DNA from 3 places in the Colwellia sp. MEBiC06753 genome. Region 1 is predicted to be linked to each of the others. Evidence: predicted binding sites of a transcription regulator. Region 1 holds the regulator's gene; each other region holds the start of a gene.

What was found. The regulator FNR, encoded in region 1, switches genes on or off when oxygen is low (the NO sensors DNR and NnrR bind a similar motif). The targets are predictions, from matches to a motif close to TTGATCTAGATCAA.
Region 2: a site for FNR is predicted at 8,323-8,336, ahead of ACOB82_RS08195 (TraR/DksA family transcriptional regulator). Genes of this name have one in related genera too.
Region 3: a site for FNR is predicted at 7,230-7,243, ahead of ACOB82_RS13275 (glutamate-cysteine ligase family protein). Genes of this name have one in related genera too.

Annotation. Positions count from the first base shown of each region.
Region 1 is NZ_JBQMTM010000006.1:6,574-16,621, reverse strand. It holds gene ccoP (cytochrome-c oxidase, cbb3-type subunit III) at 1-951, shown strand, start outside; gene ACOB82_RS06400 (FixH family protein) at 1,106-1,600, shown strand; gene ACOB82_RS06395 (heavy metal translocating P-type ATPase) at 1,600-3,993, shown strand; gene ccoS (cbb3-type cytochrome oxidase assembly protein CcoS) at 3,990-4,268, shown strand; gene ACOB82_RS06385 (sulfite exporter TauE/SafE family protein) at 4,265-4,936, shown strand; gene fnr (fumarate/nitrate reduction transcriptional regulator Fnr) at 4,986-5,705, shown strand; gene uspE (universal stress protein UspE) at 5,883-6,812, shown strand; gene ttcA (tRNA 2-thiocytidine(32) synthetase TtcA) at 6,949-7,842, shown strand; gene ACOB82_RS06365 (NCS2 family permease) at 7,931-9,223, shown strand.
Region 2 is NZ_JBQMTM010000008.1:47,188-57,235, reverse strand. It holds gene ACOB82_RS08235 (hybrid sensor histidine kinase/response regulator) at 1-1,438, opposite strand, end outside; gene ACOB82_RS08230 (hypothetical protein) at 1,473-1,913, opposite strand; gene ACOB82_RS08225 (sodium:solute symporter family protein) at 2,042-3,778, opposite strand; gene ACOB82_RS08220 (DUF4212 domain-containing protein) at 3,778-4,026, opposite strand; gene ACOB82_RS08215 (putative nucleotidyltransferase substrate binding domain-containing protein) at 4,229-6,076, shown strand; gene ACOB82_RS08210 (exonuclease domain-containing protein) at 6,081-6,782, shown strand; gene ACOB82_RS08205 (hypothetical protein) at 6,983-7,516, shown strand; gene ACOB82_RS08200 (YdcH family protein) at 7,694-7,948, opposite strand; gene ACOB82_RS08195 (TraR/DksA family transcriptional regulator) at 7,961-8,269, opposite strand; gene acs (acetate--CoA ligase) at 8,791-10,048, shown strand, end outside.
Region 3 is NZ_JBQMTM010000016.1:71,242-81,289, forward strand. It holds gene ilvN (acetolactate synthase small subunit) at 1-233, shown strand, start outside; gene ACOB82_RS13250 (GNAT family N-acetyltransferase) at 434-886, shown strand; gene ACOB82_RS13255 (SIR2 family NAD-dependent protein deacylase) at 928-1,614, opposite strand; gene ACOB82_RS13260 (efflux RND transporter periplasmic adaptor subunit) at 1,696-2,778, opposite strand; gene ACOB82_RS13265 (efflux RND transporter permease subunit) at 2,820-5,924, opposite strand; gene ACOB82_RS13270 (class I SAM-dependent methyltransferase) at 6,374-7,105, opposite strand; gene ACOB82_RS13275 (glutamate-cysteine ligase family protein) at 7,391-8,866, shown strand; gene ACOB82_RS13280 (hypothetical protein) at 8,869-9,897, shown strand; gene ACOB82_RS13285 (response regulator) at 9,945-10,048, opposite strand, start outside.

The DNA.
Region 1 (10,048 bases):
ATTACGGTTCTTTCACTGGGTACTTTGATAGGTTGTTACCTGTTATTACGCATGTGTTTAAAGAACTTCGCTGGTGTCCCTGAAGGCGAATCAATGGGACATGAATTTGATGGTATTGAAGAATTAAATAATCCGCTGCCTAAATGGTGGAGTACTTTCTTCCTATTAACCATTATCTGGGGTTTTGGTTACCTATTGCTTTATCCAGGTTTAGGTAACTGGGCGGGTTTACTTGGCTGGCAAAGCTCTAACCAAGGCGTACTAACTATCGAAGAATCAGCTGCACGTACTGAGGCAAACTTGAAGGAAAGCTCAGGCGTACTTAACCAGTACGATCGTGAAGTTAAATTAGCTGACGATAAATACGGCCCAATCTTTGAAGCCTATGCTGCCCGTAGTATTGAAGACTTAGCTACCGATGAAGCGGCACTTAAAGTAGGCCAACGTTTATTCCTACAAAACTGTGCACAATGTCATGGTTCAGACGCCCGTGGTACAACTGGTTTCCCTAACCTAGCGGATAACGATTGGTTGTACGGTGGCGAGCCAGCAATGATCAAAGAAAGCATTATGAATGGCCGTAAGGCACAAGGTATGATGGCTTGGAAAGGTGCATTAGGCGGCGAAGCAGGCGTTAAAGAAATGGCAGCTTATGTGCTTAGCTTAAGTGGCCGCGAACATGACGCTGACTTAGCAGCAAAAGCAGCGCCTAAGTTCGCAATGTGTGCTGCTTGTCACGGTGCTGAAGGTCAAGGTAGCGCAGCAATGGGGATTGCCCTTGGTGCTCCTCGCCTGAACGACAACATTTGGTTATACGGTGGCTCACAAAAAGCAGTTGAAGAATCAATTCGCAATGGTCGTGCCGGTGTAATGCCAGCCTGGAAAGACATTCTAGGTGAAGATAAAGTTCACTTAATTAGTGCTTACGTATTTAGTTTATCAAACAACTAAAAACTTAATCTAAGTTATTATTTTAAAACGCCTTATTAAGTATTTAATAAGGCGTTTTTTATTGATATAGATCGTAGATTTTAACCTTTTATTATTGGAGCAGCTAAAATAAAAGGCTACAATAACGACCATAATTTTTTATCAGATTTATTCAATGAAAACACCTTGGTACAAAGAGCCTTGGGCTTGGTTAGTATTTTTCTTACCTTTTTCTGCCGTTGTTGCAGGTATTTCAACCGTTATTATTGCCAATACCGACCCGGATGATTTAGTTGTAGGTGATTACTATAAAAAAGGTAAAGCCATTAATTTGGAAGTATCTAAAGTAAAAGAAGCGCAAAAATTAGGCATGAAGTTTGGTTTAAAGCTCGTTGATAACGAACTGGTAATAAAGCCTACTGGAATAGAAAAACAATTTCCTATTTTAAATGTCAGCTTTTACCACCCTACCCAAAAAGAAAAAGACTTTAATTTGGCATTAACACCCGATGGCAGCGGTTATTTTCGCCATCAATTTGAGCAATCAAAAGCAGGAAAGTGGCGCGTAACGCTATCTTCGTTTGAGAATACATGGAAGATACAAGCAACCATTGCTCTACCTCAAGCCAACTTTATTGAGTTAATTCCGAACCCAGCTGAAGCCCAGTAATGTCAGAACCTTGTTTTCATTGTGGCGAGCCTATCCCTAAAGGCATCGCCCTTAATGTTGTTATTGATAATAAAAATCGAGCAATGTGCTGTGTGGGTTGTCAGGCAGTTGCCGAAACTATCGTTAATAACAAGCTAACCGACTACTATAAATTTCGCACAGAAAATGCTCCTAAAGGCACACAACTGGTTCCTGAGCAATTACAACGAAACCAATTGCTTGATGATGACAACTTACAACATGAATTTACCCACCAAGCTGGCGAGTATAGAGAAACCATTTTAACCGTTGATGGCATTAGCTGCGCGGCATGCGCTTGGCTAATTGAAATGAAATTGGAAAAAATTGAAGGCATTGCCAACATTTCGGTTAACGCCACCAGCCAACGGGCCAACATCAAATGGCAAAATGATGTTATCAAACTGAGCCAAATTATCGAAAATATTGAACAACTGGGTTATCACGCCCTACCGTTTAAAGCCAGCGACAGTGAGACAGCAAACCTAGCACAAAGTAAAACCTTTATTAAACGACTTGGCGTCTCCGGCATTTTAATGATGCAAGTTATGATGATTGCCATTGGCTTATATTTTGGCGCGTTTTCCGATATGGCTGAGCATAATTTAGTCTATCTGCGTCATGTTAGCTTAATACTAACTATCCCAATTATTTTCTATGGCGCATTCCCATTTTATGTCGGCGCAATAAACGCCATTAAAGCCAAGCGCCTAAGTATGGATGTTCCCGTATCTATTGCGATTTTACTGGCATTTTTTGCCAGCGCCTGGGCAACGGTAACCCAACAGGGTGAGGTCTACTTTGAGTCAGTCTCTATGTTTACCTTCTTATTACTTATAGGTAAGTTTTTAGAGTTTCGCGCACGATCACGCGCCGCGCAAGTATCAGCCAACCTGTTAAAGTTAATGCCAATGACAGCAACAAAATTGGTTGATGGCATAGAACAATTTGTTACGGCAAAATCTTTACAGCGCAGCGATCAAATTATTATAAAGCCTGGCGAAACAGCCCCTGCTGACTGTGTTATAGAACACGGAAGTAGCCACTTTAATGAGGCTATGCTCTCAGGTGAGCAAAGAGCGGTTGCCAAAACTATTGGAGATGAAATATTTGCAGGAACGATTAATGGCGACGGCAACTTAATTGCCCGAGTACAGCAACCTGGTAGCGAAACATTTTTAAGTCAGCTTATTCGCTTAAGTGAAAGTGCTCAGTCGCACAAACCTAAAATTGCCCAGTTATCTGATAAAATCGCTCAATATTTTGTTGCGATAATTTTATTAACCGCCATCGCCACCGCCCTTTACTGGCAACAACACTTGCCGGAAAAAGCGTTTTGGATCACCTTGTCTGTGCTGGTTGCCACTTGCCCTTGCGCGCTTTCATTGGCAACGCCAACAGCGCTTACCTGTGCTACCACCAAACTTAACCGCAATGGCATTATGATTAAATCAGGCCATGTTTTAGAGACTATTCCCGAGGTTGATATTTTCGCCTTTGATAAAACTGGCACTTTAACCCAAGGCCAGTTTCAAGTTGATCGTATTATTCATTTTGAACAAGGCTACACCGATCAACAACTATTAGCATTAGTTGCCGCTTTAGAGACGCATTCACAACACCCGCTTGCCAAAGCATTTAACGCAGACAGAGATTATTCAATTAATGCCGGTTATGTCACTGTGCATCCTGGCCTTGGCGTTTCTGGCGACATTGATGGTAATAACTTTACCGTTGGTAAAGTAAGTTGGTTGGTAAACACAGATGATCATGAACACGCAAACACTTGCATTGATGCACAAATTGCGGTTTGTAAGAATGAGCAATTAATTGCCGCAATTTATTTATCCGATAAGCCAAGAGATGAGGCTAATTCGGTTATTGAACATTTACATCAAGCCAACATTAAAACAATCATGCTATCTGGCGATAGCCAAACAGGTTGTGAAAAAGTAAGCAAACAACTGCCATTAGACGAAGTACATGCAGGCCTTTCAGCCCATGAAAAAATGGATATTGTGCAAAAGCTGCAAGCAACAAAAACCGTTGCTATGGTAGGTGATGGTGTTAATGACACGCCAGTATTCAGTGCCGCTCATGTTTCTATCGCTATGGGCGGTGGTACAGATGTCGCGAAAAGTGGCGCAGATGCCATTTTATTAAATAATAAGCTGTCTTCTATCACAACACTGCGTAACACCAGTATTAAAACCCGACGTATTATTTACCAAAATTACTGTTGGGCAATTGGCTATAATGCTATTGTGTTGCCATTGGCTGTTTGTGGATTTATCACCCCTTACCTTGCGGTTATCGGGATGTCTGCAAGCTCGATTTTAGTGATTACCAACTCGCTGCGACTTTTAAAATCATGAGTGTTATTTACGTACTTATTCCTATTGCGATTATTTTAACCATTGTCGGGATTTACCTGTTTTTTTGGGCGGTTAAAACCGAGCAGTTTAACGATTTAGAAAAAGAAGGGTTAAGTATTTTATTTGACGATGAAAGCAAACAACAGGCCTCAGACAAGCATGCTGGTGCACAAGAGAAGCCAATTGACGCTCAAAAAAGCCACATTGAAGTTGTAGAAAACACCGCACAACAATCAGAAAAAACAACAATCAACGGTGATTCAACCAACAAATGACCTTAGATTTACTTTCCGCATTTGTTATTGGTTTACTAGGATCAGGACATTGCCTAATGATGTGTGGTGGCGTTTCAGGTATGTTGCTTTCGGCAATTCCTCAGCAAAACCACAAGCAAAAATGGCAATTTACCCTTGCCTATAACCTAGGACGCATTGCGTCTTACAGCATTATTGGCGCAATTGTCGGCTTTACCGGTTCTTTAGCAGCCAAAAGTATTGGCTTTCCTCTGCATGCATTACGGCTAATTTCTGCCATTTTTTTAATTTTACTTGGGCTCTATCTTGGTCAATGGTTAATGTTATTAACCAAAATAGAACAAGCTGGAAAATTTATTTGGCAATTTATTTCACCACTGGCCAGTAAAGTACTGCCGGTTGACTCAAATGCCAAAGCACTGGCATTAGGTATTATATGGGGCTGGTTACCCTGTGGCCTGGTTTATTCAACACTCACTTGGTCAATGGCCAGCGGCAGCATGGAAAATGGCGCCTTAATTATGGCAGCCTTTGGCTTAGGAACATTGCCGGCGCTACTGTCATTATCATTCGGCATTTTTTCAATAAAGGGGCTCTTACAGTCCAATTTATTTCGAAAAACTATGGCTATTATACTAATTGCTTATGGTTTTTACGGGGTCTTGGTTGCCTACCAAGCAATGTTTTAATATCATGGCCTTTGGCTAAACCAATTCAATTGATGAGTTAAACCTGTAAATGTCTGAATCATGTGCTCATAAAAGTCATATCCATTGTCAAAACTGTAGTATCAGCGAGTTATGCTTGCCCTTTTCACTTAATGAAAAAGAACTAGATACCTTAGACAATATCATTGATCGTAAACGCCCAATCAGAAAGGGTGAAAAAATATTCCAAGATGGTGAAGCATTGCATTCATTATTTGCCATACGTTCAGGCACATTCAAAACATTCACCATTGACTCAAGTGGTGAAGAACAAATTACCGGTTTTCATTTAGCGGGCGATTTACTCGGCTTCGACGCGCTAGCGAGTAGCGAGCACCAAAGTTTTGCGCAAGCACTAGAAACCGCGATGGTTTGTGAAATTCCTTACAATACCTTAGATGAACTTTCTAACAGTATGCCTGCGTTAAAGCGTCAGGTATTACGTTTAATGAGTAATGAGATCAGAACTGATCAAGAAATGTTATCGTTACTTAATCGCAAAAATGCCGAGCAGCGACTAGCCACCTTTTTAGCAACTCTGAGCACTCGTTATAAAGCGCGTGGCCTATCGCCAAAAGAATTTCGATTAACCATGACCCGAGGTGATATTGGTAACTATATTGGTTTAACCGTAGAAACCATAAGCCGCTTATTAAATCGTTTTCATAAAGAAGGGTTAATCAATGTCGATGGTAAACTGATTACCTTAAATGATATTGATAAGTTAAATGAAGTCGCCTTATTGAAGTAAAAATAAAAGTAAGGTGTCAACCTCCACTTTAAATCATCATATTTCCATACTATGCTTTAGTCATAATATAGCGCTTTAGTCATAATGTAACGAATGCATTTTTTGATTTAAAACAAATAATTAATTGCCAATAGCGGGCAAACTATTTAAATCAACAATGTGGCAAACGAGGCATAAATGGAAACGTATCAAAAAATACTTGTTGTAATTGATCCAACAACAGAAGATCAAAAAGCACTGAGCCGAGCAATTGAACTAGGCAGCAAAACTGGTGCAAGCATAACGGCATTTCTAAGCATTTTTGATTTCTCCTATGAAATGACCACGATGTTATCAAGTGATGAACGTGATGCGATGCGACAAACAGTGATCAATGATCGCAAGGTGTGGATTGAAGAGCAGATCAAGTCGCTTAACGCCCAACAAAACAATATTACCATTGATGTAGTCTGGCATAACCGCCCATTTGAAGCGGTTATAGATCAAGTGCTTAAGCATCAATTTGATATTGTCATTAAAGGCACCCATGAGCACGATAAATTAAAATCAGTTATTTTTACGCCAACCGATTGGCATTTATTACGTAAATGCCCTTGCCCGTTACTGTTAGTAAAAGAGCATTCTTGGCCAGACAATGGCAATATTTTAGCGGCGGTTAATGTTGGTAGTGACGAGCAAGAACACCAATCACTGAATAACATCATAACCGAAGAGGCCAAGCACCTTGCAGGCCTGATGAACGCTAATGTTCACTTAGTTAACTCCTACCCTGGCACGCCAGTTAATATTGCAATTGAAATACCAGAGTTTGATGCCAGCCAATATAACGACACTATGTTATTGCATCATAAACAAGCCATGGAAAAACATGCAAATGCATTTGGTATTGATGTCGCAAACACACATGTTAAAGAAGGCTTACCGGAAGATACCATTGAAGCGTTATCGCAAGAACTAGACGCAGAACTTGTCATTCTGGGCACGATCGGCCGCACAGGTTTGTCAGCAGCACTAATTGGCAATACTGCCGAACATGTAATAGACAAATTAAATTGTGATGTTTTAGCATTAAAACCAGCCGGATATAAATCTCCACTACAAGATTAACCTTAAGGTTATTTCCCCTCATCAGAATAACTAATGTAACCAGCGCTTAAATTGACAGCGCTGGTTATTTTTTGCTTACTAAATTTGCCCTTTCCTTTTATAATACGCGCCCATTTATTAATGTAGTTCTCTGGGTATGGCTGAAATAGATAACAGAAAAGCGGTTTATGAAGCGAATAAACTGCAAAAACGTCTTCGTAGTAAAGTAGGTAAGGCAATTGCCGATTACAATATGATTGAAGAAGGCGATGTTATTATGGCTGCTATTAGTGGCGGCAAAGACTCATTTGCTATGCTTGATATTTTATTGAGCTTACAAAAAGCCGCTCCCATTAATTTTCAAGTTATTGCCGTTAACTTAGATCAAAAGCAACCAGGCTTTCCTGCCCATATTTTGCCTGAGTATTTTGAATCACTTGATATTCCCTACTACATTATCGACAAAGATACATACTCGGTTGTTAAACAAAAGGTGCCAGAAGGTAAAACCACTTGTGGTTTATGTTCAAGGTTAAGACGTGGCACCTTATATTCATTCGCTGAAGAAATTGGTGCCACTAAAATAGCCTTAGGTCACCATATGGACGATATCGTAGAAACGTTATTTTTAAATATTTTTTTCGGTGCTAAATTAAAAGCAATGCCGCCAAAGCTACGTGCAGACGACAACCGCAATACGGTCATTCGCCCACTGAGTTATTGCCGCGAGAAAGACTTAATTGAATTGGCAGAACTAAAAGAGTTTCCAATTATCCCTTGTAATTTATGTGGTTCACAAGAAAACCTCCAGCGTCAAAACATCAAAGCCATGCTCAATTCATGGGAGCATTCAGCACCTGGCCGTATTGAAAACATTTTTAATGCCATCAAGAATGTCAGCCCAAGCCAATTAGCAGATACTGAGTTATTTGACTTTATTAACTTACCGATTGACCGAAGTGAGTCACGTAAAGCTTATGACTATAGTAAAGAGACTATTTCGTCAACCAATATTGATGATTCTTTAATCATTGACGTTTCCAACGTATAGTTAACGCTTGTTTTTTAATTTACAGACAAATTCACACTTAGTTTAGCCTGTATTAACAGGCAACCAACAATAATAGAAACCATATATTATGATTGAAAAACTCTTTAAGCTTGAAGAGCATCACACCAATGTTCGACAAGAAATCATGGCCGGTGTAACCACATTCTTAACTATGGCTTACATCATCTTTGTTAATCCAACCATGTTGTCAGATACAGGTATGGATGCAGGAGCTGTATTTGTTGCCACGTGTTTAGCCGCTGCCATTGGTTGTTTCGTGATGGGCTTTATCGCTAACTACCCAATTGCACTGGCCCCAGGTATGGGCCTAAACGCATTTTTCACCTATACCGTTGTATTAGAAATGGGCTATAGCTGGCAAGTAGCATTAGGCGGCGTGTGTATATCCGGTATTGTATTTGTTATTTTAAGTTTAATGCGTATCCGTGAATGGCTAATTAATAGCATTCCTCAAGCACTACGTTCAGGTATTGCAGCTGGTATCGGCTTGTTCCTTGCGTTTATTGCGCTAAAAAGCGCTGGTATTGTAGTTGACAACCCAGCCACTTTCGTTGACCTAGGTGATATTACTACCTTACCACCAATTATGGCTGCACTTGGTTTATTCTTAATTGTCGCTATGGTGATCAGAGGCTATAACGGTGCGGTAATGTATGCCATTTTAATTATTACTGGCATCGGCATCTTAATCGGTGATATCGAATATCACGGTTTAATTTCTACACCGCCAGATATCACCCCTACATTTATGCAATTAGACTTAGCTGGTGCCACAGAAATTGGCATGATCAGCGTTATTTTTGCATTCTTATTCGTCGACTTGTTTGATACTTCAGGAACATTGATTGCTGTCGCGCAAAAAGGAAACTTATTAGACAAAGATGGCAATTTGCCACGTTTAGATAAAGCGCTATTAGCTGATTCAACGGCGACAATTGCCGGTAGTATGTTGGGTACATCAACCACGACCAGTTACGTTGAAAGCGCAGCAGGTGTAAGCGCAGGTGGTAGAACCGGCTTAACTGCCGTAGTGGTAGGCGTACTATTTTTACTAGCCTTGCTATTCTCGCCATTAGCCGGAATGGTGCCAGCTTACGCCACCGCTGGGCCTCTATTCTTTGTTGCTGTGCTAATGCTATCAAGCCTTGCTCATATTGAATGGGATGACTTGCTCGACGCGGTACCAGCAACATTAATTTGTATTACTATGCCATTGACCTTTTCAATCGCTGACGGTATTGCTTTTGGCTTTATTAGTTATGCAGCCGTAAGAATTTTCTCAGGTAAGTTTAAAGAATTATCGCCTAGCGTATTAATTCTGGCAGCCTTATTTGTGATTAAATTCGTTTACTTTGACTAATCACCAACTGACTAATCTATCACCTAAGTAAACAGCATAAAGTCACCTCATAGTAGGTGACTTTTGTTTTTCAAGCCAAACCAAAGACAAGTCATAAAGTTCAGAAAAAGTCACCACAAGCCCTTTAAAATAGAGTTACCCTAGCTTTTAATTAAGTTACCTCATTCAATCTAGATTTTCTTGATTACGCCGACGGCCTAACGCTTAATTCATAACACCGACATAACTCTTAATTTAAAATATATTTGCGCTCATTCTCGCCACAGCATTTATGCTGATATAGCCAACTGCACAATCAGAACTTAAACATTCAAATAGAGTTCTGATTTTTAACTTTTGATTCTAAGCATGTTAGCTAACACCAAAATAGAGAACACTATCTACCGCCCCTAACACTGCCGAAAAACGTTCTCCTTTTTACATAGTAACTTTCATAAAGCCTTAAGTAATAGCCTCTCATATGGATGTAAAGCAGACAAAAGCTTTTATACACACCTACACATTAGCTTCCTGATTAACGCGACTGAATTAACCGTTATGGCGCTGCAATGCCTGACATTATAAATAGTAGCTAAGAGTATTTTCTATTATCTTAAATATAGGGATTTTGATTACTGTATTAGGATGCGGAAAGAGGACGCTTTTAATAAAATGCAGGCAATAAAAAAAGGCTGTATTATTACAGCCCTTTATCAATCTATTGGTGATGGCGGGACTCAACAAAACAATATAACACCATGTATTTTAATGAAATATAAATATTTCAAAACATCTTGTACCACAATCTGTACTACATCATTTAAGTATCATGTGACGGAGGAAGTA
Region 2 (10,048 bases), on a different contig from region 1:
CCAGCAAACTGATAATGGTAACGGCGGTATTGGTCGGCAATAAGCCATAATCCATCGGTTGATAATAAAATCCAAATTTAGGTAAAAAGCTTAAAAATAGCCACATGGCAAAACCGACTAAAATACCCGCATAAACACCAGTTAAACTAGCACGTCGCCAATAAAACGCAGCAATTAAGGCTGGGGTCAGCTGAGCAAAAGCGCCAAAGGCCACTTCGCCTAAAGAAGAAAGTGTATCGGGCGATGCAAACAGAAATACCGAGTAACCTAATAAAATCACCACCAATACCAGTAACTTGCGAATGTTCAGCAACTTAATTCTAAATTGGTCAAACTCAATATCGCGATGTTTGCGGTAGCGATAAATCAGCGGGAAGACAATCTCATTACTGAGCATGGTACTTAAGGCAATGGCGGAAATGATCACCATAGAACTGGCCGCGGAAATTGCCCCAAGAAACGCCAATAGCGACAACCAATTTTGACCGCCCAGCGCTGGTAGAAATAACACATACGCGTCCGACGGCACTTGCTGATTAAGTAATAAATTTCCCGCTAAACCAAGTGGTATGGCAAACACAGCAAACACCATTAAATATACCGGGAATAACTTACGACTAAGCTCAGTATCTTTAATGTCTTGTAACTCGACCACCATCACCTGAAATTGTCGGGGTAAAGATAAAAACGCCGCCATTACAATAAATAACATGGCAATAAACGCAGAAATATTTGGCCAAGCCAATTGATTTGATAATTGTTTATTGGTCGCAGTTTGTTGCCAGATATCGGCGGGAGAGTCGAATAAGAAAAACGTAACAAATAAACCGACAGCGGCGAAGGCCAACAATTTAACAATCGATTCAAAGGCAATAGCTAACATTACCCCCGGATGGCGCTCAGTAACATCTAAATGGCGAATACCAAACACTATGGTAAATCCCGCTAATGCTAGGCTCACTAAAAAGCCAAACTGGCCGGAGTTAATCAGCGGTTCAGATTGTAATTGCTCAAACGAATAAACAATGCCTTTTAATTGCAACGCCAAATATGGCATGGTGCCGACTAACGCGACTAAGGTCACAACAATCGCCAAATTGTGTGATTTACCAAATCGCGCAGCAAGTAAATCCGCAATCGAAGTGAGATTTAATTTTAAGCTGATGCGGATCATCCGCTGTAAAAACGGCCAAGCAAAAATAAACAGTAAAATGGGGCCTAGATATATCGGCAGGTGAGATAAGAAATTGGTTGATGCTTGGCCTGTAGTGCCTAAAAAACTCCATGATGTACAGTAAACACCGAGTGTCATGGCGTAAATAAACGGTTGCCATTTTTTGGCGAGTTGATGTCGATATTTATCACCTAAGTAAGCAATACCGAATAACAGCCCGATATAACTTAAACTCAGTGCCACTAACTGCCAATTTGCAAACATTATCGCGCTTTATTCCTACTTATTTCAATTGGTATTAATTTACCGTTTGACTATAGAACTCACTGATATATTTACCACCTTTTATCGAGACAATCACCCGAAGTTTTTGCTTCTGACCTTTTTCAGCTAGACGCTGATTTAAATCAGTACTGGCCGTCCAATAATATGGGCTATCAGCCATCGTCATATCATAGGTATGAAACTGCTTTGCCGAATCAACGATAAATAGCACCGCGCTGTCGATGGGAAATGTACCATTAACGCCAGTATTGCCATCTTTATCATAAACATTAATTTTAAATTCGCCCGACTGCAAAATGCAGTGCTCGTTAATAATGTCGCAGTGACCATCGGGTATTAATTGAATGACTTTTTCCTGTTGAGCCTGATATTCCATATAGTAATCTGAGGCGATATAGCCACCAAGAATTAAGAATGGCGCTATTAATATCGCTAATTTGGTATGTCGAGTCATACAGCATTCTCTTTGTTTTTTTATTATCTTATTAAAATAAAGGCTCCAATGCTGCAACATAACATGCTACAGAACAAATTGGAGCCTTTAACCTTTAGAGAGGGAACTATCTCTCATTTAGCAATATATTAGTGATCGTGGGCGGCCGCTATTTCACCATGCGGTGTACGGAAGTTATCCACCATTTCTTGAATATGGCTTGGTGCTGGACCTGTTGCTTTTAGCATAATAAATGCCACTGCAAAGTTCACTAAGGCGCCAACTGAACCAAAGGCATTAGGTGAAATTCCTAAGAACCAATTTTCTTCCATACCACCTAAGAACGAGGTGCCTGGAATAAACATTATGCCTTTATGCTGGAATACATAAAGCATGGTCACACCTAAGCCTGCGCACATACCGGCAATTGCTGCTTTACTGCTCATATTTTTCGAGAAGATACCCATCATTAATGCTGGGAAAATACTCGAGGCTGCTAAACCGAACGCCAAGGCAACAGTACCGGCAGCAAATCCTGGCGGATTTAGCCCCAGATAACCAGCGAAAAGCACTGACAGCGTCATAACAATACGACTTGCCCGCAGTTCGCTCTTCTCACTCATATCCGGCACTAATACCCCTTTCATCAAGTCATGAGAAACCGCGGACGATATTGCCAATAATAAGCCTGCTGCAGTTGATAATGCCGCGGCAAGGCCACCTGCTGCCACTAGGGCAATTACCCAGTTTGGTAAGTTAGCAATTGATGGGTTAGCTAATACCATAATGTCACGGTCAACTTTGACCATTTCATTTTTTTCAGCATCAGCAACATATTGAATTTTGCCATCGCCATTTTTATCTTCAAACTGCAATAAACCTGTATGTTCCCAGTCCTTAAACCATTGAGGACGCTCATCATAAACCAAGTTTTCACCAGCTGCTGGCTCAATAGTATTCATTAAGTTGAAGCGAGCCATCGCACCTACTGCAGGAGCCACTGTGTATAACAACGCGATAAATACTAAGGCATAACCCGCTGACTGACGTGCCGCTTTAACTGAAGGCACAGTGAAAAAGCGCATAATTACGTGTGGTAAGCCGGCAGTACCAATCATTAGTGACATAGTGTAGGCAAACATTTCAACACCACCTAAGGTCGAGGTTGTGTATTCTTTGAAGCCTAAGTCTGAGACCACCATATCGAGTTTATCGAGTAAATAAACTCCACTACCATCAGCAAGTGTCGACCCCAGACCTAATTGCGGAATTGGGTTACCAGTCAATTGTAATGAAATGAAAATTGCAGGAATAGTATAAGCGGTAATAAGCACAACATACTGAGCAATTTGCGTATAAGTAATACCTTTCATGCCACCTAAGGTTGCATAAACGAATACCACAGCCATGCCTATGTATAAGCCCATATCGTAATCAACTTCTAAGAAGCGAGAAAACGCTACCCCGACCCCTTTCATTTGACCAATGATGTAGGTTACTGACGCGATAATTAAACAAACTACTGCCACAATACGTGCCGTTCTAGAATAAAAACGATCACCGATAAATTCAGGCACAGTAAATTTGCCATGTTTACGCATATATGGTGCTAAACACATGGCCAGCAGCACATAACCGCCGGTCCAGCCCATTAGGAATACAGAGCCCCCGTAACCTAAAAAGGCAATAAGACCGGCCATTGAAATAAACGACGCTGCACTCATCCAATCGGCACCAATCGCCATACCGTTTTGCATTGGTGTAACACCACCACCAGCAGCATAGAACTCACTTGTTGAACCCGCTCGAGCCCACCAAGCAATAAAGAAATATAACCCGAAGGTACCGCCTACGGCGATCCAAGTATAGAGTTTTAATTCATCCATTACTTATCCTCCACGTTATACTTTTTATCTAGTTGATTCATTTTATGGGTGTACCAGAAAATTAATCCGACAAAGGTATATATTGAGCCCTGTTGAGCAAACCAGAAACCAAGCTTATAACCCCCTAAGCGGATTTCGTTTAATGGTTCAACGAGCAATAAACCGAAGCCGAACGATACGATGAACCAGATAATGAGACAGATAAAAATTAGTCGCAGGTTTTCCTGCCAGTAACTTGTTTCCACAATTCTCTCCTCGTTTTCGCCTGTTTGTTTTTTATTTATCTAATTGTTATTAACAGGGGGATTTCTCCACCTAGTCATAAACACTAGCAAGGAATTTTTCACCGAGGTATTCAACTTTAGTCTAGGTTTTTAGAATAATTATTGACCACACCATTGCACTTCCCTAAAAATGACAAGAAACAAACTTCTCTTGGTGTAGCTAGTTATGGACAATGAATTAAGTGAAATTTATGCGTTTATTGGCAGCATAGCTCCATTTGAGCACTTACCTAACACCGCTATTGCTGAACTGGTGAGTCATATCAATATTTGTTACTTGGCTCATGATCAAGAATTACCGCCGGAGCAATGTGACGCAAAAAGTTTTTTTATTGTACGCAAAGGGGCGCTCAGTTACACCGATGAACAGGATGAATTAGTCGGCAAATATGGCGAAGGTGATATTTGTACTATTTTTGGCTATCCCGAAAAATACCTAAAATCCAATGTCATCTGTGAAGAAGACAGCCTACTTTATGCCATTGAAAAACAGGCGTTATTAACCTGTATGAAAGACTATGCAGATGTTATTGGCTTTTTCGAACAATCTGCCGAAGAACGCTTGAAAAGCACCGTTTCAAATATTCAGCATGAAGCCGCAATAAATGCCAGTTTAACCAACACGCCAATAGAACAACTTTACCAATCGCCTGCGGCGACCATTTATGATACTGAATCAATTATTGCTGCCGCGAAGAAAATGACCGAACTCGGTTTTTCTTGCTTAGTGGTCATTGACCACAATGAAGCCGTAAAAGGCATAGTGACCGATAAAGATTTTCGTCGGCGCTGTATTGCCGGAGATGTTGATACCTCTCATGCCATCAGTGAAATTATGACCTCAGACATTACCTTGCTTGATGTTAGAAATACCGCGTTTGATGCGCTAATTACCATGAATAGTCGACATATTCATCATTTACCCATCACTAATCAAGGCAAGTTAGCGGGTATGCTCACCATTACTGATTTAATGCACTTTGAAGGACAAAATGCCATTAATCTTACCAGTCTGATCCATAAAGCCACCGATATTGATGAGCTTGCCGAAATCAGCAAAATAATTCCGAAGCTGCAAATTAAAATGGCAAAACTTGGCACACCAGCCGAACAAGTAGGCAAAAGTATTAGCGCCATCACTATGGCCTTCACTATTCGTTTAATTGAATTAGCCGAAGTGCTATATGGCAAGCCTCCGGTTCCTTTTGCGTGGGTGGCTGCAGGCTCACAAGCGCGCCAAGAACAGTTGGCAAAATCAGATCAGGACAATGGTTTAATCATCGACAACAGCATGAAACCCGAACACGCGCCATGGTTTGAACGCCTCGCTAAATTTGTCTGCGATGGTTTAGCCCAATGTGGTTTTATTTATTGTCCAGGCAATGTCATGGCAACCAACTCTAAATGGCGACAAACAGAAGCAGTGTGGCAACGTTACTTTAATCAGTGGATAGATACACCCGATCCAAAAGCATTAATGCATTGCAGTATATTTTTCGATTTAACCACCATTTATGGCAACACCCAATTACTTAATCGTCTACAGCAATCTACGTTAGCTAAAACCCAAAAAGCGTCTTTATTTATCGCGCATTTATCTAAAAATGCGTTGCAACATAAGCCACCACTGGGGTTTTTCCGTGATTTCGTTTTAGTATCAAATGGTAAAAATAAAAAAGCCATGGATCTAAAACACAATGGCATTGCCCCCATCGTTGATTTAGCAAGAATTTATGCGCTGCAAGAAGGGATTACTTCGGTCAATACCATAGAGCGGTTAAAGCAAGCCGCGGGCACACGTTCATTAACCAAAGCATCAGCGGCTAATTTAATAGATGCCTTTGAATTTCTTACAACCTTGAGACTGCAACATCAAGCCAAACAACTTATTACCAAGGAAGATGCTGATAACTTTTTATCACCGAAAGAAATATCTCGGCTTGAGCGCGAGCATCTAAAAGATGCGTTTAAAGTCATTAAAACCATGCAAGACAACCGACAAACAACTTATTAATCTCATGTCTTGGCCACCGCAACTATTCACTCACTTTTTCGGGCTAGAAGCTAAACGTCGCAGTTTATTGGCGAAAGTACCTGATGGCCCGCTAAAAGCATTTTTATCGGTGCCCTTTCCTAATACCAATGCAGCAATAGCTGATACACCAATGCTATCGTTAGACTTTGAAACTACGGGGTTGAATGCTGCAAGTGATCAATTGTTAAGCATGGGTTATGTGAGTGTTGAGCAGCTTAATATTAAACTTGGCACCGCCGATCATTTTTTACTTAAAAGTCAAAAGCAGCGTGCTGGAGACAATGTTGCCATTCATCAAATAACCGAACAAGAATCGCTTAGTGGCTATGATTTAGAGCACGCTGTTGAACGCTTGCTAAATGCCCTTGCTGGCAAAGTAATGCTGGTACACTATGCCAAAGTAGAACAAACCTTTTTGGCTTATGCCTGTAAAAAACTTTACGGCTATGCGCCCGTTTATCCAATAATCGATACCTTAGTGGTCGCTAAGCGTCGCCTTGATATGCGCCAAGCCGCTTACGACCCATCTAACTTACGCTTAACCGCGCTAAGAGATAGTTATCATTTACCCGGACATTATGCCCACAACGCATTAAACGATGCCGTAGCCACTGCCGAATTACTGCTGGCTGAAATAGCTTCACATCACAAACCAACTACGTCATTAAAACATTTTTTACGTTAGTTAAAACATTAACTTTTTAGTTAATTTGACTAATCAATAACAAAAACCTTGATCCTGCCTCAATAATACTTACAACAAATAAAATTTAATTTATCAATGATTACAGTTACTTAAAAAATTTATTCGTTGCTGGCACAACCTTTGTAATGGTTACTGCATCTTACTAAGTAACAAACAGAAAACGTTTAAAGGATTTAACCATGAACAAGTCAATCATCGCATTTTGCAGTCTACTATTTGCTTCTACCGCCAGCATGGCAGCAACCAATAACGCCGACTTAATTGAAGTTGATACTTACAAAGCCGAATACCAATCAGCTCTAGATTTATATTCAGCCAAAGATTACGAAAAAGCATTGCCAGCATTAGAAATCATCGCTAAGCGTGGTGAAAAGCAAGCGCAATATATTTTAGGCACTATGTATTTAAACAGCCAAGGTACAAATCAAGATGTATTAAAAAGTTATGCTTGGTTAAGTGTTGCCAATGAGCAAAAAAATAGTCACTGGCGCCGTCCATTAGAATTACTTGAAAGCAAGTTACCACAAGAATATTTAACGTTAGCCAAAGAACAAGCAGCGCAATACCAAACAAAATATGGTGTCGATGCACAGCAAATGAAATGTCGTAACAAACGCACGTTAGGTTCAAAACAACCGACACACACTTGTGAAAAAACTGAAGTTAAAGATGGCTACTACTATGTTGAAAATACGGTATTAGCTTCAAACTAACCCGTTAAATGCATTGCCTTTAAAGCAACACCTTTAAAGTAATGAAAGGTTGATTACCTGGATCAATCTTAATTTTCACCTCAGCTCCCAACCGCTGAGGTTTTTTTTAGCCAAAAAAAGGCTGCCTTTATTACAGGTAAAAAAGCAGCCAAGGCAGAGGGAATGTCACCAATTAAGTTAATTGGCTGTTACCTGATAATCTTTTAACATCGCATACAATGCATCTTTTAACTGCAAGCGTTGTTTTTTCTGCAGTTCTAAATAGTCATCGGAAGTATTTTCAACGCCTTGCTCAATACGTATCACTTCATCATTTTGCTGATGATATTCATTAAACAGCTTGGCAAAATGGGCATTATTCATTTTCAGCTCGTGAATCTCTTGTTTAAACTCAGGAAATTCGTGATGTAAATCGTGTTTTTCGTTAAACATAACTCTATCCTTTTAAGCACAACTAATACAAAAATCGGTATAAGGCAGCGCAGTTAGTCGTTTCGGATTTATCGTTTCCCCACAACGCACACAACGCCCGTATTCACCATCTTCAACTCGCTTTAGCGCATTGTTAACTTGCGTTAATTCCGCTGAGGCTTCAGCACGAATAACATCAAGCACTTGATCGTTTTCACTTTCAGTAGTTTGTTCTGCAAAGTCGGCACTACGACCTTTTTGAAAGTCTTTATTAATCGCTTCAATACGTTTAGTTAACTCTGTTTGCTTAGCAAGCAACTGGTTTTTTAGGTTGTCTGTCATCTTTCTTACCTCTAATTCATACATTTAGTGTACGCGCTCTGCTGTTGAAAGTTTTGATCTAAAACAACAAAAATCACGCTAGAGCGTGTTGGTCTTTGTGGTATAAATTTTGTTCGAATTTAATGGCTTTTAATCTTGGCACACCAAGTGAAGTTTGGTTATGCCGAGTGAATGCGGTGTAACAACGAGTAAAAGTCATTAAAACGAACTGGTAGACACTGCAATTACGCCTATCGAGTACGTTGAACTGCATAAAGCCCAGCATATAAACGCAATTGATTGCTGCAAAATCATACAACAAGGAGCAACACGCTCTACTTTCTACGACTAAAGTCTAAGATGGAAATCATCAAAATTAGACTTAGGTCTAATTTAATAATCGCTCGGTAATCTCTACCTTTAGTTCATCATCAATAGTTTATTGTCTGCCAGTTATTAATTATTGCTCAGCTTTTTGAATATCGCTTAATGCACTTAGGGCAATTGTCACCAAAAACCGGTAGCGAATGTGGAGATTAACAATGACAGATCCAAAGCAAGCAGATATCTTTCATCCAAGTCAGGAAGTGATTGATCAAGCGAATGTCCCTGAATATGAAAAGCTTTATCAATATTCGATAGACAACCGAGAAAGCTTTTGGGCAGAACAAGCTGAAACACTCACTTGGTATAAAAAATGGGACAGCGTGCTAGATGAAAGCAATGCACCATTTTATAAGTGGTTTGACGGCGGTGAAATCAATATTGTCCACAATGCTATTGATCGTCATTTAACCAATGCTAATCGCAATAAAATGGCGATTATTTGGGAAGGTGAAAATGGCCAAGTTCGTAACTTCTCATACAACGGTTTAAACCGTGAAGTCTGTCAATTTGCCAACGTGCTAAAAAGCATGGGCGTCAACAAAGGCGACATTGTGACTATCTACATGCCACAAATTCCTGAGTTAGTATTTGCCATGTTAGCCTGTGCCAAAATTGGCGCGATTCACTCAGTTGTGTACGGTGGTTTTAGTACTGAAGCGTTAGCATCACGCATCGACGATGCCCAGTCTCGCGTGTTAATTACTGCCGATGGTGGTTGGCGCCGCGGTAAAGCGATTGATTTAAAATCGATTGCCAATGACGCCATGATGCGCTCACCAAGTATTGAAGTGTGTATCTGTGTTAAAAACAATCAACTTGATGTTGAAATGGAGCCGTCGCGCGACTTCTGGCTACATGACTTAAAAGCACTGCCTATCGCCAGCTCTAAATGTGAAACCGAACATACTGATGCCGAAGACCCGCTATTTATTCTTTATACTTCTGGCACCACAGGCAAGCCTAAAGGTATGGTGCACACTCACGGTGGTTATTCTGTTTATACCTCAACTACCCATCGCATGGCATTTGATATAAAACCGCAAGACCGCTGGTGGTGTGCCGCCGATCCGGGCTGGATTACCGGTCACAGTTATATTGTTTATGGGCCGCTAATTAATGGTGCCACTATCATGCTGTATGAAGGTGCGCCGAACTACCCTTACCCTAACCGTTGGTGGCAAATTATTGAAAACTACGGCATCAATATTTTATATACCTCACCAACGGCGATTCGCGGCTTAATGCGCTTTGGCGATCGTTGGCCGCAAAAACACGACTTAAGCAGCTTACGCTTGCTAGGCAGTGTTGGTGAACCAATCAATCCAGAAGCATGGCGCTGGTATCACCATGTCATTGGTCAAGACAAATGCCCAATTATTGATACTTGGTGGCAAACAGAAACAGGCGGTTTCA
Region 3 (10,048 bases), on a different contig from region 1:
TTAAGTTATTAGCAATGAATGATAAGTCTCGCACTGAAGTTAAGCGAATTACCGATATCTTCCGTGGTGCAATAATCGATATTGGCAAACAAGTTTACACCGTACAAATTACGGGCGATTCAGACAAACTTAACGCCTTTATTGAGGCGATGTCTAACGAAACTGAAATAATTGAAGCCGTGCGCTCTGGTTGTGTAGGTATTGCTAGAGGCGAAAAAGCGTTACGCATATAGGTATTATTTAGGGATTAGTGCAAGCTAAACATTTAACTGAAAAGGTAGGTTTAACCTACCTTTTTTAATATCTGCTTTTTTAATAACGACTTAACCCCAATCGGTTTTACAATCATTAGTTACTGACATTATTTTGAATGTCACGTTAATACGCTACAATTGCCACACCAATAAACGGATTATTGACTGCTGGAGTCAATTTGTCGCTATCGATTACCTATCCTATTACCTTCCAACATGAGCCTGATAAACGCGTACTAAAACAGTTTTATAAAGCTCAGCAATACTCGGCTAAGTTTAAAGGCTTTGACCATGCGTTTACCGCTAGTAAAAATGACCAAGTAATAGCGGCATGTATCTATAGCCAGTTAGTGATGGAAAATACGCAATTGTTACTACACGCTTTAGTGGTAGATAACAGCTTTCGCGGCCAAGGAGTTGCCAGCAAGCTGATCACGTTTAGCCAACAAACGCTACCTAAACATTTCGACCAAATCGTATGTTTTAGCCAGCCATATCTTAACTCATTTTATCAATCGAACGCTTTTGCTATGGCAACTACCGAACAACTCGCCCCGTTTCTAGCGGAGCGCTATAACGCCTATTTAAAAAACCAAAAAGACTTACAGGTTTTTCTGCTAAGGCGTAACTAAGGTTCTGCTAAGGCACTACTTAGGTCTTAACTATAGAATGATTAAGTTAGCTGCTTAACAAGTTGGCTTAGACCAATAGAGGCAATATCTGCAATCACTTCGACATGATGTAAGTTATTAATCGCCTGATTAATTGCCGGTTTTGGGTCAATGTAATAAATATCTGCTGAAGGTTTAGCAAAGCCAGCTAAACTGGCCGCAGGATAGACCTGCATTGAAGTGCCAACAATAATGATAATATCTGCTTGCTCTACAAGTGGTACCGCCCTATCAAGCATAGGTACCATTTCACCAAACCAAACAATATAAGGCCGAAGCTGGCTACCAAGTTGGCATTTATCACCCAGTTCAATATCTGTTTTACAAGGATAAATAAGCGTGTCATCGTCACTACTGCGGGCTTTTAACAGCTCACCGTGCAAATGAATAACCTGAGAACTGCCAGCGCGCTCATGTAAGTCATCAACATTTTGCGTAACAACAGAGACATCAAAATGTTGTTCGAGTGATGCGATTAATTGATGTCCACTATTAGGGGTTACCGTTAATAATTGGCGTCGACGTTGATTATAAAAGTCCAGCACTAACGCCGGATTGTTGTGCCAGCCATCAATACTGGCAACGTCCATCACATCATGCCCTTCCCAAAGTCCATCTTCATCCCGAAAGGTTTTTAAGCCACTTTCTGCGCTCATCCCTGCACCTGATAACACCACCAACTTCTTCATTGTTTGAAAATCACGCAAATTAAGAAAAACTAACAGCTAACTTATCGATTGTTGATGCCCAGCACAAGAGAATATAAGTGATTAGTCTATGATAGCCGCCACTTCAGTGATTGTTTGATCACGGCGAATTTTTTGACCTGACTGTAAACGCTCGCCGCCACGAATAATTACTTCATCACCAGCTGAAATATTGCCCGATACTGAAATCCATTGGCCTATACCTTGTCCCACTAAGACATTAACTTTCTTAGCAACATCTTCACCTTCAACAGCCATAATAAAGGTTTCTTGTTCACGCAACACTAATGCATCTCGTGGAACCAAAGTCGCCATAGCAGTAGCACTTTTAGGCAGTGACACTGTTACAGCAGTTCCAGCCATAATATTGCTGCCATCAGCTGCAAGCCTAACATCAAATGTACGAGAGTTTTGATCGCCGGCCTGACTCCATGTGCGTACTGGCAATTCAAGCAACTGCCCTTGCCATTTCACCAATACACTTTCATTAGCTTGAATAAAAGGGGCAATTGACAAAGGTGCAGCAACTTTGATGTCTAAATGATGAGTATCAACCAATTGCAACACAGGGCGACCTGAGGTAACTAACTCCCCTTCATTAACGAAGCGCTGGCTAATACTGCCGGCAAACGGCGCTACTATTTCTGATTTTTCAATAGCTAGTTGGGTTTGCTCAATCGCTAAATTAAGTGCATCTACCTCGCTGACCGCTACTGCTAAGTCTTTGACAATGCGCTCTAATTCACTTAAAGCGGTATTATTCATTTGATTTAACTTTGACATCCGCGATTGTTGCTTTTCTAAATAAACAACGCCAGCTTGATGTTGTTTAAGCTCTGCTTGCTGCTGAGCCAATCGCAACTGTAAATGGCGATTATCAAGTTTGGCTAGCACTTGGCCTTTTTTTACACTGGTGCCAACATCTTCTACCCACAATAATTGACCCGTTTGTTCCGCCGACAGTGGTGAGTTGCGCCGACTAATAACATTGCCTGGTAGCCACATGGTTGGGCTAACTTGTTCTGCTTTAGCATATTCTACGCTAACTAGTTGCGGTTTTGGCGCATCTGCTGCCAAGGCTTGGTTAATATGACTGGTGACAGTAAAAGCCACTGTTAAGGCAATAACTGAAAATGACGTTTTCATAAAATCTTCCTAATTCTGTTGAGTACTAGTTCTGTTGGGTACTAATTCTTTTCGGTAATATGAGTAATAGGTGTCATTGGCGTAGCACTTGCGTGTTTTAAATAAAAATCCTGACGGGTAATGCGCAATAAACACGGCAATAACACTATGGTAAAAATCGTGCTTACCGCTAGCCCGCCAACAATCACGGCAGCCAAACCTCGGTAAATAACACTGCCGGTGCCAGGCATTAACAGCAGCGGCAACATACCGAAGAAACTAGTGGCGGTGCTCATAAAAATAGGTCTTAGTCGTAGTAAAAGTGCTTGCTGTACCGCTTGCTCTCGACTCAAACCTGTAAGCTCAGCCAACCGTGTTTGGTGCACCAGCAAGATGGCATTGTTAACCACTAAACCTAACAAAATGACAAAACCTATCATGGTCAGTAAATCCAATGGTTGGAAGACAAAAAGATTTAACAGTTGTAACGCCAACACACCGCCAACCGTTGCCAACGGAATAGTGATAACCACAAGTAAACTATCTTTGATTGACTTAAATAATGCCGCCATCAACAAGAATAAAATGACTAAAGCAAAAGCAAAGTTCTCACTCATCACGCCGATGGCTTTTTCAAGCTGATCGGCACTACCGCCATATAAAATATGGCCGTCTGCTGGCATCAGTTCACGTAACTTTGGTTCAACTTGATTTTTAAGGACATCAATCGTTTCTTCTAATGACCAACCTTGAGGCGGGTTGATATTTAGCGTAATTGTGCGATTGCCATCGACTCGAGTTAATCGGGTTGGTCCAACAGTGCGATCGATTCGCACTAATTCAGAAAGTTGAGTAATAGTGCCATTGCCAGTAACCACAGGCACGTCGCCTAAATTATCCGGATCATCCCAACCTTCCGCACGTAAAATCATATTAATACGTTTAGTGCCGTTAAAATATTCACCAACATAAAGACCGTCACCTAACGTTCTGACAACATTGCCAAGCTGACGACGCTCCCAACCTTGCTCTAATATCATGCGATCATTTGGAGTTAAACTTAGCTCTGGCTCTGCCATTTCAACACCAGGATTGGCTTGAACGCTTACACCTTCGATGGCGTTATCAACTAGGGTTAATCCTTGTTTTGCCGCCTCTTGCAGTGCGCGGGTATCTTTAGATTGCAACTGCATTTGCACTTGTCTACCACCGCCGAAGCCGCCGAATAAATTGCCTTGATAGGCAAATGCGCGAGTATCCGGCAAATCAGCCAGCACTTCATTTCGAACAATATCAAGTAATTCATCCACTCTGGATTGATCTAACGCTCGAACACCAATGCTGCCGCCAAATGGCCCACTAAACAGGTAGTAATTTTTTAGTGCCGGTTGCTTTTCACCATCCATATAAGGTTGTAAGCGCGCTACAATTTTACTAACAACTTCGCGTTCAATGGTGTTGATATTGGCACCCGGTGGAAATTGTAAATTACCATCAACTGCATCACGTTTAACTGGCGGTAAATAATCCAGTTTGGGCATGGCGACATAACTCACTGCAATTGGCACTAGCAGTAAGACACAAGCCATCACTAAGCGCTTAGTTTTATTATTGGTCAACCTCATCACAGTAGATGTTAACTTTTGCCAAAGCAGTTGATGTGGATCGCTAGTTTGCTGGTTACGTAAAAAGTATTTCGCCAGCACCGGCAATAACACCGCAGCAACTAGCAAAGAAACGGATACCGCAATGGCAATGGTTAACGCTAAATCACCAAATAACTGCCCTTCAATATCTTTTAAAAAGAACACAGGTAAGAAAATAGCCACCGTTGTCGCCGTTGATGCTAATAGCGCCCCCCACACTTGCTGGGCACCAAGTTCTGAGGCTTGATGATTATCTTTGCCCTGCTCACGCATTCTCAGAATGTTTTCCAATACAACAATGGCGGCATCTAGCACCATCCCCACGGCAAAGGCTAAGCCAGCGAGCGAAATAACATTTAAACTTCTGCCAGTTAAATGCAGCACAATAAAAGTGGTAAATAAACTGATAGGAATTGCGGTAGCGACAATCAGTGTTGCCCGTATTCGCCGAATAAACAGCCATAACACCGAAATCGATAAAATGACACCGGCAAACAAGTTGTTGCGCACTAGGTTAATGGCGCGATAGATAAACACTGAAGCATCAAATGATTGCACCATAGTTAGTTGTTTATCAGCCAGTAACTCGTCGTTAATCAGTGCGACTTCTTGCTTAACCCGATTCAGTGTATCTAAGACATTTGCGCCGCTAACTCGATCAATGCGCATCGAAAATGCAGGGTTGCCATTTTGAATTGCCAATTGCTGGCGATCTTGTCTTCTAACATCAACGCTCGCAACATCACCTAAGCGAATATTACTGCCATTTCTCGACTCTAATATCAGATTGGTCAGTTCATCTTGCTTGTATTTTCCGTTGAAACGTAAGGTGTATTGGCGCCGACCAACATCGACAAAGCCACCAGAGATATTATTACTAGCGGTAACCAGTGAAATTAATCGGGGAATCTCAATGCCGTATTCGGCAAGCTTAACTGGATCAAAGCGAATTTGTAGCTCTTCGCGATTTTGATCAGAGAAAGTTTGAACCCCAGCCACGCCAGAAATTGCTTCAATACGCGGCTTAATCACATCATCGGCAAAATCGATAAAACTATCTACTGGCTGGTTATTTCCGGGTAAGGCTTGTAAGAAGAACCAAGTCAATGCAGGAGTATTACCGCCAAAACCACCTAACATAACTCTTGGCGGCAAAGCATCTCGCGGCTGATTTTGCACACGAGTCATTCGGCTGATCACTTCAATCAGCGTTTGATCCATATCGGTTTCTACGCCGAACTCTAAATTTATAAATGCTGAGCCACGGTTGGCAAAGGCATTCATTGAATGCAGCCCAGGAATACCACGCAGCACTCGCTCTTGTGGTTCAATAATTTCTGATTCAACTTCTTGCGGAGACGCTGCACGCCAGAAAGTTTGAATGGCAATACGAGGCCGCTCAATATCTGGAAAAAGCTGAATGGGCAATTTAACTAGGCTGATTAACCCCACTAATAGGATTAACGCTACAGTAACCGATACAGCTGCTGGTGAGCGAAGTGCTGTCGACGTTAGTTTCATTTTATTCTCCGTCCCTGAATCGTAACAAGCTAAATACGTTCAGTAAGCAATTTAGCAAAGTAATTGTTTGTGAATAAAAAGTAACAACAAGGTAACTATTCGCTAGTTAAAATAGGATGAAACTCGGTTAAATCAAGATAAACTGCAGCCTAGAAACGCCTTGCAATAGCTCGACATAATTCGACACACTTGGTGAAATATTCAGCAACATTTATTGGCTGATATTAAGCGGGGATGTTGATAGGTCAACGCGTTAAAAAGTTCTTAAATTCGCCTTGTTTTAACCTTGAGAAAACTTAAAAAAACCACAAGTTAATGGCATAAAAAAGCCCAGCGTTATTGCGGGGCTTTTATACTAAAATTAGTATCTTGTGCACGTTTGTAAATAGCTTTTAATCGTTCTTTTAAAGAATAATTCTTTTAAATAAAACTGTTTTTAAAATAACTGATTATGCTTTTGTGAAAATCAGCACAAAGCGATCAGTTTTCCGCCGAATACTTGGCTCAAATGGTGTTAGCGTATGATCGTCATCAGGGTTAGCTAATAAGTTGCTATCAGTATCTAAGACGAAGCCAAGACTGGTTAATTCATTGATCACATATTGTTTATCAATACGATGTAAATCTTGCGAGTCTTTTGTGCCGGTTTCAGCTTTTGCGGCATGATCGATGATTACTAATTTACCGCCTTTTTTCACCGCCAGTTGCAGTTGTTTTAACAGCGCGTCTCGATCAACTTTCCAACCATCTGTAACATGATAAATATCGTGATAGCCTAAAACGAAAAACACCGCATCAAAGTTTTCGTCAGCAAAATCTAAATCACCTAACTCTTTATCAAATCGTCTTACATTTGGCAGGCGTTTATCTTTCAAGCGCTCAACTAATTGCTTTTCAACATAAGGCATGTAGGCTTTATTGTTGTGCAAATAAACCAGCCCTGAGTGCCCAACACTAGCGGCTAGTAACTCACTGTAATAACCACTACCACCCAGTAAGTCTAATACCTTCATACCTGGCGTTATTTTGGCCATTTCAATGATTGCTTGGCCTTTACTGGTTTTATCTCTGGCAATATCTTCATTACTGCGTTCTGGCACAGCTGCGAACGCATGGTTAGTGACTAATAAAATTACCAGTGATAACCATTTTCCAACCTGATGTATTTTCAAAATTTGCATAGCCTATTCCTTGTTGTTCTTGTCGACATTGATTATGAAACAACTTAGCTAAATGTAAAAAGTTAAGGTGTTGCTAAATATGTAAAAGCAATTTTAAACCGCTAAAACGCTTTTGCAAAAAACTTTGACCTCTATCAACAATTTATCGGACGTTTCATGTCACAGTGATAGCCAATGATGCAAGGCTTTGAAATTTAAGATGTGATAGCCAATACTGGTAATTGCAGTGAACGAAAAATAATGACAACTCTCGATTAAATAACGAAAAAAAGGCGTCAACAGATTATGGGCACAGCGATAAACAAAGGCACATTTACCAAGCAAGATTATCAACAATTTAAACAAAAACTCTACCAGCAATTAGAAACCTTAAACACGATATTAGCGCGTCCAAACTTTGGTGATGCACCACTTAAAATTGGTGCTGAATTAGAAATGTACCTCACAGGTAATAGTGGCAACGTTAGCTTTACTAATCAGTTTTTGCTGCAACAACTTAACGATAGCCAATTTCAACCTGAGCTTAATCAATATAACCTTGAATTAAACCTATCAGCATTTTTACATAGCCAACAACCATTAAGTCAACTGCATCAAGAAATCAAACAAAAAACTGAGCAATTACATGAAGTAGCGCAAGCGCACAATATCACCCCTGTTGCTATTGGTATTTTGCCTACCTTAGAAAAGCACCATTTGTCGGTGGAGTACATGACCAAACTCACTCGCTATCAGAGTTTAGCCAATCATTTGTACCAAGAACGTGGCGAAGCTTTTTCAGTCAACATCAATGGCCAAGAGTCGCTTAAAATAGCCTTTAATGATATTTGTGCCGAAGGTGCTAACACATCGTTTCAAGTGCATTTAATGGTAAAGCCTGAACGCTTTGTATCCGTCTTTAATGCCGCACAACTTACTGCTCCGTTAGTCGCCGCTATCGCCGCTAATTCACCGATTCTACTTGGCAAAAAGTTATGGCATGAAACTCGAATTGCGCTATTTAAACAATCACTTGATATTCGTGCCCGTGATAAGGTGAATTGGCAAGAGCCAACACGGGTAAACTTTGGCTTTGGCTGGCTACGACATAGTCCTTGGCAACTTTTTGCTGAAGCGGTATCGCTCTACCCGGTAATTTTGCCTGCGATTACAGAAGAAGCAGAAAATACTGACGGTACCACTTTACCGCCTCTAAATGAGCTAAATTTACATATGGGCACTTTATGGCCTTGGCATCGTCCGGTGTACAGCAATCAAGGCAATGGTCACATTCGTATTGAGTTTAGAGCGATTCCCGCTGGCCCAAGTGCAATTGATATGGTGGCAAATGCAGCATTTGCGATCGGACTTGCCAACGGCTTAGCTGACAATATAGAACGCCTGATCAGCTTGATCCCATTTCGCTATGCTGAATATAATTTTTATCGCGCGGCGCAATATGGCTTAAATGCCAATATATTATGGCCGTTAAACAATAAATATCGCTGTGAAGAAGTCGCAATCAGCGATGTGCTGCAAACACTTGTCCCAATCGCCAGTAAAGGACTTACCGATTTAGGTATAGACGCCGCTGAAAGTGCGCAATATTTAGCCGTTATTCAGCAACGGCTGGATAACCAACAAAATGGCGCGCAGTGGCAATTAGATAAGCTGGCGCAGCTTGAGCAACAATTCGATTTTCAAACTGCCTGCCAACAACTCGTTAAAAGTTACCAACAACATAGTCGCATTGATATGCCTGTTTCTCAGTGGGAGCTATAACCATGATTGATTTTAGTAAACTTGATTATTTGCAAAACCCACAACCTGCTGAAATTCCAGATTCGCCTTTGCAATGGCTGCACCAGTTAACTTCAACTACTGTAATTGACTTTGTTAACAATGAACAACTGCCTTGGCGTGCAATAACCACATTATTACATGGTAATGAGCCTTCTGGCTTTTATGCGCTGCACCAGCTAATAAAAACCAACGCCTTTGAAAACCTTGCAATTAATGTTCGTGTGATTATTGGTTCAGTGGAAGCGGCCAAATACAAACCAGAATTTAGTCAGCGCTTTCCAAGTGATGGTTTTGATCTTAATCGATGTTTCGGTAGCACCAGCTTAAGTCACTATTATCTTAGGGCACAGATGATCGCTAGCAGTATTCGCCAAGTTAATCCTGAAGCGATTATCGATTTACACAATACCTCCGGCGATAGCCCCGCCTTTAGCGTAAGTTGTCACCAAAGCCACGAACATTTAGCCTTAGCCAGTTTGTTCTGCAACGTTATGATAGTCACACATATTAAGCTAGGCGCGTTAATGGAATTGTCTTTTGATTGTCCGGTGATCACTGTTGAGTGTGGTGGTGCCAAGCAAGAAATTTCACACGAATTAGCCTGCCAAGGACTTACTCGGTTTTTATTAAGGGAAGATTTAAACACTGGTGAGCACTTAGAATCAGTGGAAGTTATTTACCAGCCAATGCGAATTAAAGTAGCGGAAAACTGTTCTCTTACCTATAGCAATCAAGCACAACAAAGCAATATCACCATGCGTAGTGATATTGAACAATTAAATTACCTAACCAACATTAATGGTGAAACCATTGCTTGGCTGGATGAAAATGGTTTAGCTAATTTATCGCTTGAAGGTGATGAGCATCACGGCAAGTTGGAAGATTATTTTTACCTTAACGGTAATCAATTAATTTGCCAGCAGGATATGCGTTTGTTTATGGCAACCTCCTACCCTGAACTGGCGTTAAATGATTGCTTATTTTATTTAGCAAGGCGCCAGCGCTTTTAAACGCTGGACTAATCAATTTACTGTATAGCAATTGCCATTCATTTAAATTACTGATGTACCAATAACCACTGCGCTTTTAATTGGCTTACCGTATCTAAATTCTTGCCTGTAAATTGCATATTATCGAGCACAGATATTGCCTGTTCAGCGG